DNA from 2 places in the Cohnella boryungensis genome. Region 1 is predicted to be linked to the other one. Evidence: riboswitches for the same ligand, from Rfam matches in the RefSeq annotation. Region 1 holds a riboswitch; the other holds the start of a gene.
The links. A riboswitch is a leader RNA that binds a small molecule or an ion and turns the genes downstream of it on or off. The one in region 1 is predicted to bind cyclic di-GMP.

Region 2: another riboswitch for cyclic di-GMP. It lies ahead of ACFO1S_RS04545 (transglutaminase-like domain-containing protein); the one in region 1 lies ahead of ACFO1S_RS17420 (fibronectin type III domain-containing protein).

What each region holds. Positions count from the first base shown of each region.
Region 1 covers NZ_JBHSED010000036.1:100,816-108,213, reverse strand. Annotated here, with positions in the region: gene ACFO1S_RS17425 (fibronectin type III domain-containing protein) at 1-1,010, opposite strand, end outside; gene ACFO1S_RS17420 (fibronectin type III domain-containing protein) at 1,039-5,169, opposite strand; cyclic di-GMP riboswitch class I at 5,232-5,330, opposite strand; gene ACFO1S_RS17415 (ABC transporter permease) at 5,586-7,398, opposite strand, start outside.
Region 2 covers NZ_JBHSED010000005.1:9,698-17,095, reverse strand. Annotated here, with positions in the region: gene ACFO1S_RS04565 (glycosyltransferase family 2 protein) at 1-165, opposite strand, end outside; gene ACFO1S_RS04560 (nucleotide sugar dehydrogenase) at 196-1,509, opposite strand; gene ACFO1S_RS04555 (polysaccharide deacetylase family protein) at 1,532-2,977, opposite strand; gene ACFO1S_RS04550 (class D sortase) at 3,273-3,932, shown strand; gene ACFO1S_RS04545 (transglutaminase-like domain-containing protein) at 4,006-4,821, opposite strand; cyclic di-GMP riboswitch class I at 4,835-4,920, opposite strand; cyclic di-GMP riboswitch class I at 4,953-5,037, opposite strand; gene ACFO1S_RS04540 (SpaA isopeptide-forming pilin-related protein) at 5,138-7,398, opposite strand, start outside.

The DNA of each region.
Region 1 (7,398 bases):
TCGAAATTAATAAAACCGATAGCACCGTATGTATACGCTTTTCCGCCAATGTATAATCCGGAGGAGGGAGCAGAGTAAGTTAGACCGCCTGAACCGTACGGATAGGCGTATTGAGTAGCAAGCTGCGTTACGGATGTTGCCACAGTGGGATCCACTTCTATAGGATAAACTAACCCTGAGTCATCCACAGTAAGTTCGATGTACTGTTTATTTCCTTGCTTTCTCAAAACCTGCTCTACAGACCTGAACGTTCCGTCAGCATCGATCAGCCAGGCCGGCAAAACAAATAGTTGATCGGTGGCCCATTCCGAATTAAACTCACCCTCTACTTCAAATGAAAAGGTTAATGGCGCACTTTTATCCTTCAGGATAAAAGTTTCCTTTACCCCCCCGCCAGTCACTCTTAACGTCACATCCGTCGATTCCCACACATTCACGTATGTCAATGTCTGTTGATCCGTCAAGTTTGCCATTGTCTTGTTTGCTCCGACCGGCTTGAACCAAAGTCGGTCCTGTCCCTTCTGAATACGATAGCCTTGCTGAAAATTTTTAGACAAGGAAACATTGAACGGAACCTGAAGAGCTTTGTATGAGGTATTGTCGTGGTCAACCGTCTTCTGACGATTTCGTTCGTTGTTCTTCATAATCGTTTGTTTGACTTCGCCGACGACTTCACGCGACAATGGCACATTCAGGTCCTGAATGTCCGCTTCGTCGATTAATGCGGGAATGATATCCTGCCAATTTCCATTCTGGTCTAGATAATGCTGCGGCTCCAATGTAGTTACCATCTGCTTCGAGCCGTTCTCCAGCAGATAGTGCTTCGTATTGGCCGTGCGCTCCTCCAGCAGTTCCTTCCTACCCGTATTATCATCAAGCCTAGTTGCTTCGGAGACTGTTGGTGCTTGCATATCTATGAGTTGTTCGGATGCATAGCTTGATTTAAGAGATAACGAGAGAATGAGAAATAAGGATATAAACAATGCTGGCAGCGTCTTTTGATACGACAAGCAAAATCCCCCTCCTGATGGTGAATCGCTACTCGACGAAGTATGTGATTGTTGATGGTTCATTGGACTTCGCTATAAACCGAATGATATTGACGTTCGTGCTCAGGGCATTCGAAATCCGGAAGACGATTTTCCCGTTCGCGATTTCGCTAACCCTTATATTCGTACCCTTGATTGGCCCCACCGTTAATTCGATCTCGGGCGTAGCCGCGCTCAGATCCTGAATTTCCAGTTCTTCCGGATTATACGTCACCGTAATAGTCCTTTCCGTCAGACCCGGTATGCTAGGAGCTACGATAACGAAGTTAAACATCGAACCTTGCCCAACGTTTACCGTCAGTTCGGGAATGGTACGAGGTTTAATCTTGTTCGACCATGGGCTTGAGCCGACCGCATTCGATGCTCTAACACGATAGACGTGCATCGTATTCGGAACAAGATCCCGATGGATAAAGCTTGTCCCAGTTATCCCGGTGATGATCCGCCCGTCGAGTTCGAGATCATAGCTCAAGCTTCCCGGCGATGCGTCCCATTTCAGTTCGATATCATGCGTATTGGCAACCGCTCTGAAGCGCGTAGGCGTAACAGGCGAAGTCACTTGAGTGCTAAGCTTGCTCCAATCGCTCCAATCGCCGAGATCGTTGCCGCTCTTGGCGCGCACCCGATACGAATGGACAGTGTTGGGCAGCAAATTGCGATGAATGTATGTCGTCGCCGTACCCACGTTCACGATGAGCGTGTCCGCCTCGATATCATAACCGGTCGCACCCGGAACGGCTTCCCACTCCACAGTGATTTCGGAACTGGTCGCATACAGCCCTGTTATTACAGGCGTGCCTAACTGCGTAGCCTTCATTAACGCAGCGCTCCAAGGGCCAGGGACGGAGCCGCTTTTCGCCCTGACCCGATACGCATGCCAGGAATAGGGAAGCAGCCCTTTATGCAAATACGCTGTAACGTTACCGACGTCGATGACCGCGCCGTCTACCATAAGCTCATAGGTTGTCGCGCCAGGCACGATTGTCCAAGAGAGAGCGATCGCCGTCTTCGATAGGGCTTGAGCACCCAATACCGGTACATCCAGACCGGTTGTTGCAATCAGGAGCTCGCTCCATGGCCCAACCCCCGCGTTACCAATCGCCCGAACCCGGTAAGTATGCTCCGTGAACGGCTTCAACCCGGCGTGTACGTAGGTCGTGCTTAGGCCGTTCGGAATAACTTTGCCGTCTGCTTCAACCTCATAGCCTATCGAGCCGACTACCGGATCCCAAGAAAGCGTAATCTCATTGCTGGTTGATACTGCGTGCAAGTTCAAGGGCACGCCGGACAATGTCGCATACGTAACCGCCTCGCTCCAATTGCCGACGACGGAATGATGCCTCGCACGTACTCTGTACGTATGCTCCGTGTTAGCTTCCAGTCCCGAATGATTGTATTTCGTACTTGTTCCAACTTCGACCGCTACTCCGTCGACCTCTAAATCATAGGAGGTAGCATCTGTTACTTCGTCCCATTCGAGATGAATATGGTCGCCGGCAACGCTCCTTGCGTGCAAGTTGCGCGGAACAGACGGAAGCGTAACCGCTTGAACTGCCTCGCTCCATCCGCTCGATCCTTCGCTATTATTGGAACGAACGCGGTAAGAATGGATCGTGTTCGGCTGCAAATTCGCATGCAAATACTTTGTATCCGCAAGACCTCCCACGATTGTGCCGTCAACCTCAATGTTGTAGCTATCCGCACCGGAAACCGCATCCCAGCTCACGGCGATGGAAGTATCCGTCGCTATGGTATACAATGCGCCTGTCGCTCCGGGCAGAGTTGACTTGACCATGATGGAGCTCCACTTTCCGGGACCGCTGGTATTATGCGCCCGAATTCTGAACGTACGCTGTATGTTCGGATCTAGGTTTAATTCTGTATATGTCGTAAGGTTGCCATTATTGATAATCGTGTTATAGGTTTCAACCTCATATCCGGCAGCCCCTGTCACTTCATCCCATGTTAACGTCACGGAGTTACTTGTCGATTGAAGCAGTATATTGGCTGGTACATCCGGTAACGTCCACACCTCTTGCAGAATCGACCAAACTCCTTTAATATCGCCGTTGATCGCTCTGACTCTATACTTATGCAAAGTGCCCGGTTCCAGCGGAGCGTGGGTATAGGCGGCTTGGTTGCCCAACGAGTAGATGATCCCATCTACCTCTAACTCGTAATCGGTCGCATTGAAGGCGGTCGTCCATGCGATATTCACGAGGTTCTCCGTCGCGGTCGCCGTCAGCATCGGCATCGCGAACGGCGACAATTGGCTCTGCGGCACGACCTCCTTCGTCCCGGACTCGCTGGCCCAATTCAAGATCGCTTGAGGCTGTCCCCCGCGATTGGCATATTCGAGACGAAGGTCATAATCGACTCCGGCTTCAAGCGCAAGCGATCCGGAATACTTGCCGTTCCCCGTTGCCTCCCATTTGTCTATAAGAAGCACGCCGTTCACCCACAGCTTGACCCCGCCGCGAACATCCATTTCGAATTCGTACATCTCGGTGAAATAAGGAGTAATTTGCCCCGTCCATCTCACCGACATATTGCCGTCGTTAAGACCAGGCTTGGCAATCGGCAGTTTGTTGCTCACATTTACGTTCTCGTCCACCACGATGAATAGATCGCCAGTCAAATTCGGTTCAGTATAATACTCTGCGAGCAATCCGTTGACCCTGTAATGCAATTTCGTTTGGCCGACCACGCTGGTGCCGGTGGCGATGGTCGGTTTCTGATTCGCCGTGATGCTGCCGCCGATCGCAACGACGCCTCCGGTCTGAATGCTCAAATGATTATTAACGTGAATATCGTCGCGAATGAATACATCGCCTGTGCTTACTCTGATGTTCGCCGTTTGGTTATTCGATACCAAACTGCCAACGAGCATTTCCTGTGCAATGGTCATATCTACCTGGGTGTTAATATGCATACTGTCGGCAACAAGAAGCCGATCGGCCTGGACGTTCAATTGGCCGTTGTTATAGATAAGACTTCCCGCTATAAAATCGCCTGCCACTCGCACAGCGGAATTGTTATTCAAATGAAGCGAACCCCCGACCCATATATCCCCTTTTTCGGCTGCTGCCGGTTGATCGGGTGCATTCAGGTGCAGCGTCAGATTCGTATTCGCGTTCAGATTTCCCTTAACCGCCAACGTTCCGTATACGGTAAGAGTTAGATTCCGGTTCGTATTCAAACCGTCCAAGATAAGAAAGACTGGCTTGGATGGCGAGCCAAACGTCGCGGAAGCATCCAGATTCAGATGCCCCGCTTTCATCACGACGTATTCGTTCGGACTGCGGAGAATCGCCGATTCCAGGTCGCTGGCATTGCAACCCGCACAGGATTCGGCCTGTTGCTCCATCGTAGCAATTCGTTGTTCCATTACCGATATTTGTTCATTCATATAGTTATCAATAGCCTGACCCAGCTCTTTCACTCTGACGGACGGAATGGCATTGTGTTCATTGCGTTGCGAGCCGGACAAAATAATCTTGTCTCCGGGCACCTTGTTTATCTCCGCAGGCAACCCGATATAAGGCAACGGCGTCGGACGATTAGCCAGAACGTCCTTCGTGATCTCTATCGTATGGATGAAGGCCGAAGGGCTAGCTTGATCTCCCTTCAGGGTTAATCTGCCGTCGTTCAATTGAACGCGCTTCTTCACTTTGTCCAGTCCGCCGGCCGGGAGCTCGGCGTGATCCCAGAACGTCACATTCTCTACCTGGAGCGTAGTGGTACTGCCATACACGGCATGGCCTACGCTGATTTCTACCTCATAGCTGCCAGCAGGCAATGCAATTTCCCATTGCCCTCCGGCTTGTATGCCGATAGCTGAATCCAGCAACGAAGAACCGTATACGGCCTCATTGACCGAATAGGGAGTATGATCGAAGTTCCATCCGTACGTGTATCCGTTCCGTTCTCCGTAAGGTTCCCCGTAATCGGGTATGTACGCACCCGTTGCAGGGGCTAATGGCGACCTGAACTGAATGCTGACATCCGGCGATGCGGACGATGCATAAGTCGGAGAACTCCATAATAAAGGAACGATGAATTCTACAAGCAAGACGAAACATAATACCTTAGCCAATCTGGATACGAATCGAATTTCCATTTCATAATTCCCCTTTTATGGTTGAAATAGGACATTGGAGAAAAAATAAAAAGACCACTAGAGCAGGCAACCCGGCTGCCATAGCAATCAGTCTTTCGACCGATGCCTAAGGTCCGTGGCTTTGCGTCCCTGTCTTTCGAACAGGTTTGCCTTTTTCAGTTCAAATGGCCTTGATTAAAAGGTTGATTTAGTATACTTAGGAATATTTACCCTCTCAGAAATTCGACATTTTCCACGTTTCTCCTTTTTGTATCTTCTAAATTATTCTGTATTCTGAGACTAAAGTTATAAAATGTGTTGCCTTAGGACATAATTTCAAATAAAAAAGGGGTTAAGCACACGAAATGGCTTAATCCCCTTAAGTCCTATAAGGATTCATTCTTCAGAAATATCAAGCTACTCCCTCAATTCCCCCACTATTCCACACTCTTCAAAGACTCGATCATATTGATTTTCGTTACTTTTCTTCTTAGCAATAAGCTAGACAGAATGGTAAGCATGAAGGCTAGACTAACCGAGACCGCAAGTACGAATATATTTAATTTATCCGGGATTTGTTGATGGGTACTAGACAGTGCCTGAACAACAAAGCTGTATACATAGCCGCTTATCGGCAAAGCCGCAATTACCGCAAAGGCGGTCAGGATGAGGTTTTCCGTAAATATAAGCCTGTTTATTTTATATTTTTGATAGCCTAGTACTTTAAGGGTTGCAAGCTCGCGATTCCTTTCATATATGTTAATGGAAGAGATCGTATAGATCGCGCCAAAAGAGAGAACGACGGCACTGACGATAAACATGATAAATATGAAGCTGTTTTGCTTCAAAATATATTGAGCTGTTTTCTTAAGGTAATTCTTATCTGATATCGTATCTACATATTGATCTTGTTCAAAGAAGCTGCGAACGCTTATAAGATCTGTAGAGCTATTGGCTTCGACTACAAGCGAGGTTGGACTGTACTCCAGCCCAAAGCTCTCCAAATAATCGGGGGTGACGTAGAACGACGGATTCGAATACTGTGTCGTTATTTTTAATACCTTCATATCTACCGTTTTATTTTTAAGCTCCGGCGACGTGAACTTTAATTGGATGGTATCCCCTTCTCTAATCCGATAATTGTCGGCGTAAGATTGGGGGACTAGCACGCCATTATCCGCCAAAGCGATCCTGTTCTCCTTGTCATCGAAGAAATGAATGAGATTGTTTTCTTTTTCCGTAACGACTAAGGTAGCATTTTCTTTCTCATCCTCGTGGATGAACTCAACAGGAAAGGTGGATAAAGAATAACGATTTTTAATCCCGGAGGGGACTTCTGCCGTATCAGAAGAGGCTCCGATCTTATAATCTACTCTTAAATCATAGGTATATACGTCTTCAACTTGGTCAGCTACTTTCTGCAAGGAGGTTTGTGTGCCAAAAGCGGTTATGATTAAAACCGTGCTTACAGCAACGCCAACTGAGCTCGCTAAAGCTTTCTGTTTGTTCAGGAATATATTTCTCAGAATCAGCTTGTAGCTGTAGGAAATCGCACTCCAAATCCCCGGAACTCTTTCTATGAATAGCTTTTTCGTCTTCTTTGGCGGTTTGGGACGCATCGCCTGTGCCGCACGTTCCTTTAATAGGGCTCTCCCGCTTAAGTAACAGGATAGCATTCCAAAAACACTCGAGAAAAGGATGGGGGGAATGATCGATAACCAAGACAGCGTGAATTGAATGCCGGGCAGAGAGTAGGCTTTTGCATTCGATGCGGTGACTAACGGCACAAATACAAATTCGGCAATTACAAATCCCAGGATGGAGCCGATAATACTTACGAGCACGGGGTATCCCATGTAATGAAGCATGATGCTTCTGTTGTGTACACCCAAAGCCTTCATAATACCCACTTGATTTCTTTGAGAATCGATTATCCTCGACATGGCGAGGAATAAAATAATCGCTTCGATCAAGAAGAGAACGAACGGGATAACCTTACTCATCAAGCCATTATTGTGTATCGTTGCCTTGATCTGAGCATAACTGAAGGTGCGTTCCTTGCTCACCTGGCTTAAATAAGGAAGTTGCTTGGACTGCTCTTCAATGGATTTGCCTAAGCTGTCGATATCGTAGCCTTCTTGCGCATCAATCATGATTTCATTGTAGGAAGAGACGTCCAGGATTTCAGTTAGAGATTCTTCGGCAATATAAGCGACTCCGTAGGTTTTATGGTCTTGTATTTCATTCTTT
Region 2 (7,398 bases), on a different contig from region 1:
CTGTGCGTAAGCATCGGTGGCGGCGTGATCCATATCGCCCTTGATGCCTCTTCGGTCATTGGAAATACGAATATTATCCGGGTCCGGTACGTTCGATAACGTACGTCTGTCCCCTCTCTGAACCGTCAGCACTTCCTCGATTCGCTTCTTCTTTTTCTTGAACACGATTCGGTCTCCAATCCGTCAAACTGATCGTTAAAGGCTCCAGTAGTAGAAGCCGCTGTCCTCAAAATCCGCTCTGTCGTAAACCCCTTTAATATCGATCAGAATTTTCGTTCGGCCCGCCGCGAACATCTCCTCGTACTCTCGTTTGCTCATCTCGGCGAATTGCTGGTGAGGCACAGCGACGACAACTGCGCTAAGCTCCTTCATATCGCTTATATCGACAAGCTCAATGCCATATTCCTCATGCACTTGCTCGCGATCCACCAATGGATCGGCAACAATTGGCGTTACCCCGTAATCCTTCAATTCTTGAATGATATCCGTAACCTTTGTGTTGCGAATGTCCGCGCAGTTTTCCTTATACGCCAATCCGAGGAAGCCGATTCTTGCGCTTGATGCGTCGATCTTCAGCTTAACAAGCGTCTTGATGATGTTCTGGGCAACATATTTGCCCATCCCGTCATTGATATGTCTTCCGGCTAGGATGATTCTGGAACGGTAGCCGGCGTCTTCGGCCTTGTAAGTCAAGTAGTAAGGATCAATTCCGATGCAGTGCCCGCCGACCAGACCCGGCTTATAGGGAAGGAAGTTCCATTTGGTACCGGCCGCCTGAAGTACGGCTTTCGTTGGGATCCCCATCTGGTTAAACAGCATCGACAGCTCGTTCATGAACGCAATATTGATGTCTCGTTGCGCATTTTCGATCACCTTGGCCGCTTCAGCAACTTTGATGCTTTCAGCCCGATAGACACCGGCCTCGATGATAAGCTCGTAGACTCTCGCAATTGTATTGAGTGTATCCTCATCCATACCGGAAACGATCTTCACGATATTTTCCAGTCGATGCTCCCGATCTCCGGGATTGATTCGTTCAGGCGAGTAGCCCACCTTGAAGTCAATTCCGCAGCGTAGACCCGACTCCGCCTCCAAAATCGGAATGCAAAGCTCCTCCGTCACTCCGGGATATACGGTGGATTCGAAAACCACGATCGATCCTGCCCTTAGCTTGCCGCCAACAATTCGGCTTGCACTCTCGACAAAGTGCAAATCCGGCACATTGCCTCTTTGAATCGGTGTCGGAACGGCCACGATGAAAAAACGAGCCTTCTCCAGCTCTTCTGTCTCCGACGTAAAAAATGCCGTGCTGTTTCTTACCGCCGCATCGCCGATATCACCGGTCAGGTCAATTCCCTGGCGATATCCTTCGATTTTTTTCGTGTTCAAGTCGAACCCGATGACTTCCGCTCGTCTGGCGAAAGCGACTGCAAGAGGCAATCCGACGTAACCAAGGCCAACGACCGCGATCGGATCCAGCCGATCAGCAATCCGCTCATATAAGTCCATATCAACTTCACCCATTTCTCCGCTATTCCTTCAAACCGATAAGATCCGCCATTTTCACAAAGGTAAAGCCTTTCTGCTTTAATCGCTTGATTGCGATCGGCAAGGCTTCTATCGTATGAATATCGTCTAGCATATGGAGCAGGATAACACTTCCGTTCTCGGTCTGCTTCATGATTTTGTTGACGATATCCTCGGCGCTGTTTCGAACATCCCAGTCAAATGTAGTAACATCATATAAAGCAATATCGGGATAGCCGATTGCGGCTATGACCTTCGCGGTTGTATCGTCGATCTCCCCCGTAGGCGGACGGAAAAGCGTTGTCGGCTTTTGCTGAATTGCTTCTGTAATGACATGATGCGCTTTGACGACATCCTCTTGAAGCTCTTGAGGCGTAAGTGTCGTCACGACTGGGTGAGAATAGGAGTGATTCGCGACGTCGTGCCCTTCCTCGATCATCGCTCTTGCCAGATTCGGATTGCCCTCGACTCCCTTGGCTCTCAGGAAAAATGTAGCCTTAACATCATTCTCCGCGAGAATGTCCAATATTTTCGTAATGGTATAATCTGTCCCCCAGTCATCGAAGGTCAGCGTAATTTTCTTCTCATCCGTTACCACATCGTAGATAAGATTGTACTTCTCGTTGGTGTAGTCCATATTCATTCTGATATCGTCGTAACCTGCGATCTGCTCCAGCGGCTTGCGCTCGCCGCCATGAGCTATCAATTCACTTAACGGAATGAGCGCATAACCGACATCCTTGGCAGCTTGTGCAACAATCGGGATCTCCTCGACAAGATCGCTGTTCTCCTCGGTGTCGATCGTAATAATTCCGCCGCGAGTTATGTATTTCCTTACGAAAGATAGCTTGTCTGCATCCGTCTCCCCCTGCCAATTGTGCAGGAACAGACTGTATACGACTACCGCCTCCATTCCCGTCTGGGCGGCCGCAAGCCTGACGTCGTCGGTATAATCCCCCGATCTGGTGCGCAAATAACGGGGCAGCTTCCCGGTTTCCTTCTTGATAATCTCATTGCTGAGCTGAATTTCCTTGTGAATTTGCGTGTAGCTAAGCTTCGACATGTCCAGTCGGCTTAATGTGTTGTTTTCAATCTCATGACCCCTGGATACGATGAATTGTGCGATATCCGGCTCTTCCGCCACGCGCATGCCCGGTACGAAAAAGGTAGCCTTAATGTTGAACTTGTCCAACTCATCCAGCAGTTTCTCCATCGTCTGCTTATCGGCCATTCCGTTAAAGGTAAGCGACAATTCCTTGCGGGCCGTGTATACGTAGGGGAGAACCTTGCTCATTGGGCCCTCGTAGCGAACGACTTCTGACTGGTTGCCAGCTTGCTCGTCCCCCTTCTTCTCCCCTCCAAAAAAGCCGCAGCCCGTAAGCATAGTCAATGATAGGCACACAACGATGCTCTTTCGGCAATATTTGCGAACGATTGACGATATTCTCATGAGAAAAAATACCCCTTTTCCAAAAAGCCAATCAAGATAATACAAAAGACCCATTAAACTAGTCTATGGGAACTATAGTTGAGTATATCGGTTCTGATCCAATATAACTATAGGTCTGAAACAAAAATAGTTTAACAAGACGCGCTGAACAAATTCTGTACAGCCGCCACGCATTATTTCTTACAAAGCCTATGTATAGTTTTTGTTCAGCTGCTACGAGTATTATTTCATGGATGAACCTCCCTGCATAGAAATACGTATATGGTAAATTATTGAAATGATACGGAGGAATAAAATGAAATTCAAAATCTTTGCCTATGTGTTAATTGTCGCAGGCGTTATTCTGCTTGCGTTCCCTTCAGTTCGTGAATATATTTACGATCGGGAGCAGCAGCAGCTTCTCGATTCTCTGGAGCAAAGCCCTGAACGGGCAGCCAAACAAACAAAAATACGCTCGGAGTACGACCGGCTCTCGGCTGTCTTCGACGGTAGCGCGGCAGGACAAGCGGCCGTCGCGAACGTTCCTGCGAATGCGGAAGAAGAGGAGACCGTCGACGAAGGCGCCATCGCCATTATTCAGATCGACAAGATCGATCTGAAGCTGCCCGTGCTGGAGGGCGCTACGATGCAGAATATGAAAGTCGGCGCCGGTCATCTCAAGGAAACGGCCGCGATCGGCGAAGTCGGCAATTCGGCCATCGCCGCACACAGGGCACGCACTACAGGCCGTCTCTTCAATCGTCTAAACGAAATGGAAATCGGAGATCGAATCGACATTCGGCTTAAAGACGGCAAAGCCGCTTATACCGTAACGGAAATCAAGGTCGTGGAGCCGACTGATCTTTCCGTATTGGAAAGCGACGGAAAGGATGCCATGCTTACGTTAATTACTTGCGAGCCGCTAGTTAACCCCACCCACAGATTGATCGTTCATGCCGTCAAAACCGAAGAATAGCTCATCTTTCATGAAACAAAAAGCCGGGATCAGAAAACGATCCCGGCTTTATTATTGCTATCATCCTAGCAGATTAATAGTATTTGATTGCATCATAATCGCTCGATTTTTTCTCGAAAGTTATTTTTTTGTTCCCTTTGGCGAGTCCTGCATCTACCGTCGTATCGACGATGACCCATTTGCCGTCCAGATAAATTTCGTTCCAAGCGTGATATTCGTCAACCAGCTTGCTGTTTCCCATGGCCAGCTTGGCTGGAATGCCGGAGCTGCGCAGCATTGCCGCATATAGCGTAGCATATCCGTAACAAATTGCTTTTCCCGATTTGAGCGTCGCGTCAATATCCGGTACATAATCTGAGGTTACGGTTCGTGCCAGCTCCTTGTCGTAACGAACGCTTTCGACGATGTAATTGTAGATGAGCTTAGCCTTCTGTTCATCCGATTCAATGCCGCGCGTTAATTCCTTCGCCTTGGCCTGGGCCTTGTCAGCGTCCTGCCAGTCGAGATTGAGCACTGAATTGAGGTAGACATCGGTAACCTTCGCTACCTTCACGGCGACTTTCTCCGAAAGAATGGCCCGATACTTATTGCCGCTGACATTCTCCAAGACGGCAATTTCGTATTCCCCGTCTCCCATCTGAGTAGGCAACCAGAACGTCCGTCCAGCCTGGTTCGGAGTCAAGGTGTATGTATAGCTTGCAGAGCCTTTTGTTACCTTGGCTTTCACGATTGCATCCGTCTTGCCCAACCGAATGCCGATCGAGCCTTTCTCTACAGCCGATTTATCGAGCTCAGCGCTCGTCTTTCCCGCATTCGCGGATGCCAGTGTTGGTAGTGCGGCCAGTAAAACCATCGCGGCCAATAACATTCTGCCTGTTTTTCTCAACATCGGGAAAACCCCTTTCGGTAGCTGGCTGCCATCTTCCGAGGAAGAAAAGGCCCTTTAGCTTTGCGTCCCTGCCTTTCAGCAGGTTTGCCGTTATCGTGAAGCTTTCGTATAAAACAAAAAAAGCCTAGACTTTCGGTAGCTGGCTGCCATCCTTCAAGAAGGGAAGGCCCTCTAGCTTTGCGTCCCTGCCTTTCGACAGGTTTGCCATTTATCGAGCTTGCTTTTCTATTAAAAGAATACCCCAAAAAGGCTCAAAATGCAAGGAAAAACCTGCCGAATCTCGGCAGGTTTCATAGATTTTTCTCTCTAATTTGGTTTATTTTTTGGAAGGAAACAATCTCTTGCGGTTGAGGAAGACGATCCCCAAGAGTACGAGACCTACGCCTGAAAGCTGCAGAGGCAGCGGGCTGTCTTCGCCTGTCTTAGGCAAGGTTTTGGCAGGAGATTTGCCGTCCGTGTCGACACCGCCGCGCGGCACGTCCTCGACATCGATCTCCACCAAGATTTCCTCTTCATTGCCGTCTTTGTCGATCACTTTAATTGTGAAGGAATCCTTGCCCTTATAGCCTTTGTCTGGCGTATAAGTCCACTTTCCGTCAGGCGTGACGGTTACTTTCCCATGCTCCGGCTGTTTGACAACCGTTGTTTTTCCGCCTTCCGGCACATCGACTTCGCCTTTAACCGGAGTGTCGATTGGCGTTTTTTCTTCAATTTCCTTGGACGGCGTTGGACTTGGCGTCGGCTCTGGGCTCGGCGTCGGTTCCGGACTTGATGTCGGTTCCGGGCTCGGCGTCGGCTCTGGGCTCGGCGTCGGTGTCGGTGTCGGTTCCGGGCTCGGAGATGGGCTCGGAGATGGTCCTGGTCCCGGATCTACCGGACCCGGAGTTCCACCGCCAGATATTCTGACGTTTGTTTTCTCAACGAGAACAGTTGTGGTTTGAGTTTTCTTAATCTCAAACTCAACCGGCGTCTTATCTAAATGGTAGCCGTTCGGCGCAAAGGTTTCGACCAACCGATACTTATTGACCGGCAGGTCCGGAAGGAACAGCTCGCCGTTCGCATCGGTCGTTAGCATGGACACATCGATGCCCGTTACAACTTCGTATACGAAGTTCATATTCGTATCCAGTTGCGTGGTTTGTGCTCTCAGCTCGAAGATCGCGCCTGGAAGAGCCAGTGTTTTGTTGTCATTGTACTTCGTTAATTTTACTGAGCGATCATTTTCCTTGTTCTCAATGATCACCATCGTTGTAGGCTGGTGAACGGAGACTTCCGTTTCGGCTTTCTCGATCACGTAGCCGTCCGCTTTTGTCTCTACCAACGTGTAGAGGCCGTAAGGCAGGTTTGTAAATTCGATGACGCCGTTGACATCCGTCGTTCCTTGATCGATCACAGCGTTCGTAGAATCACGAAGCTCGAATTCGATCCCGGACAATAGCGTGTTATGATCCTTGGCATCGACCTTGGTGAGAACCAGCTTGCCGCCGGTGCCCTGAACGTTTGTCTTGTTCAGCTTGACGATCTCAGTTTGGTTGGCCACAATCGTAAACGGAATCGGCGTTGCGTCCAATTCATAGAAGGTCGGAGCAGCCGTCTCGACCAAGGTATAATTGCCTGCCGGAAGATCGCCTTTCGCGATTCTACCGTCATCCCCCGTCGTCAGCACGTCAACGACATGATTACCGGAATCACGTAGCTCGAACGTCGCTCCCTTTAATTTTTTCGCTGCATTGGCAGCGTCCACCTTAACCAGCTCGAAGCCTTGGCGAATGACTTTGTTCACAATATTGAACGATACTGCAGGGTCCTGAAACAGAATGCTTTTGCCTGTTCCCGTCCCGTAATCCGGATCGATCAAGTATCCGCTTGGCGCCGACACTTCTTTAAGCTTGTAAGGCAATCCGCTCGTATTTTTGTTATAACGATAGTTTCTAGATGTTTCCGCTTCTCCGTTTGCATCGGTAACCAGCGTCTCTAGAAGGGTCGTCCCGCTCGAATTGTAGAGCTCAAATTTAACGCCGGCCAGCGGCTGATTCAAATCGTCCGTCTTGACGATCTTCAATTTCCCGCTACCGGTGGATGCTCCGCCACCAGCGCCAGCCAATACAACTTCAACGCCTTGCTGGTTGCCGCTGCCGATGACCGAAGAGGAATGTCCTGCAAACTCTACCTTGTTTTTGATCCGATCGCCACTATCGGCATTAATAAACGATTTGTACTCCAGAATGTAAGCCGTTTTAACAACGTTCGTGAACGTGATCGTAAAGGTATTCCCGGTTACCGTTAAATCGTACTCGGCACTATCAACCAAGCCACCCTTAACCGAAACGTTGCCCGAGTTGTCATCCGGCAATACAGTCTTGTAGAGTTTTAACGTATCCGCCAGCAGAATTTGATTGTCAGACAGCGTATCCGTCACAACCGAACCGGCTGCAATATAGGATTGGCTCGGATTTAGGGTAACCCTCCAGGAAGCAAGATCGGATTGACCTTCTTGAGTGCCCGTTTTGGTAACATACTCGCCACCATGCGCAGGCGTCACTGTAGCCGATTTTTCAAACAGGTAAGGCAATGTCG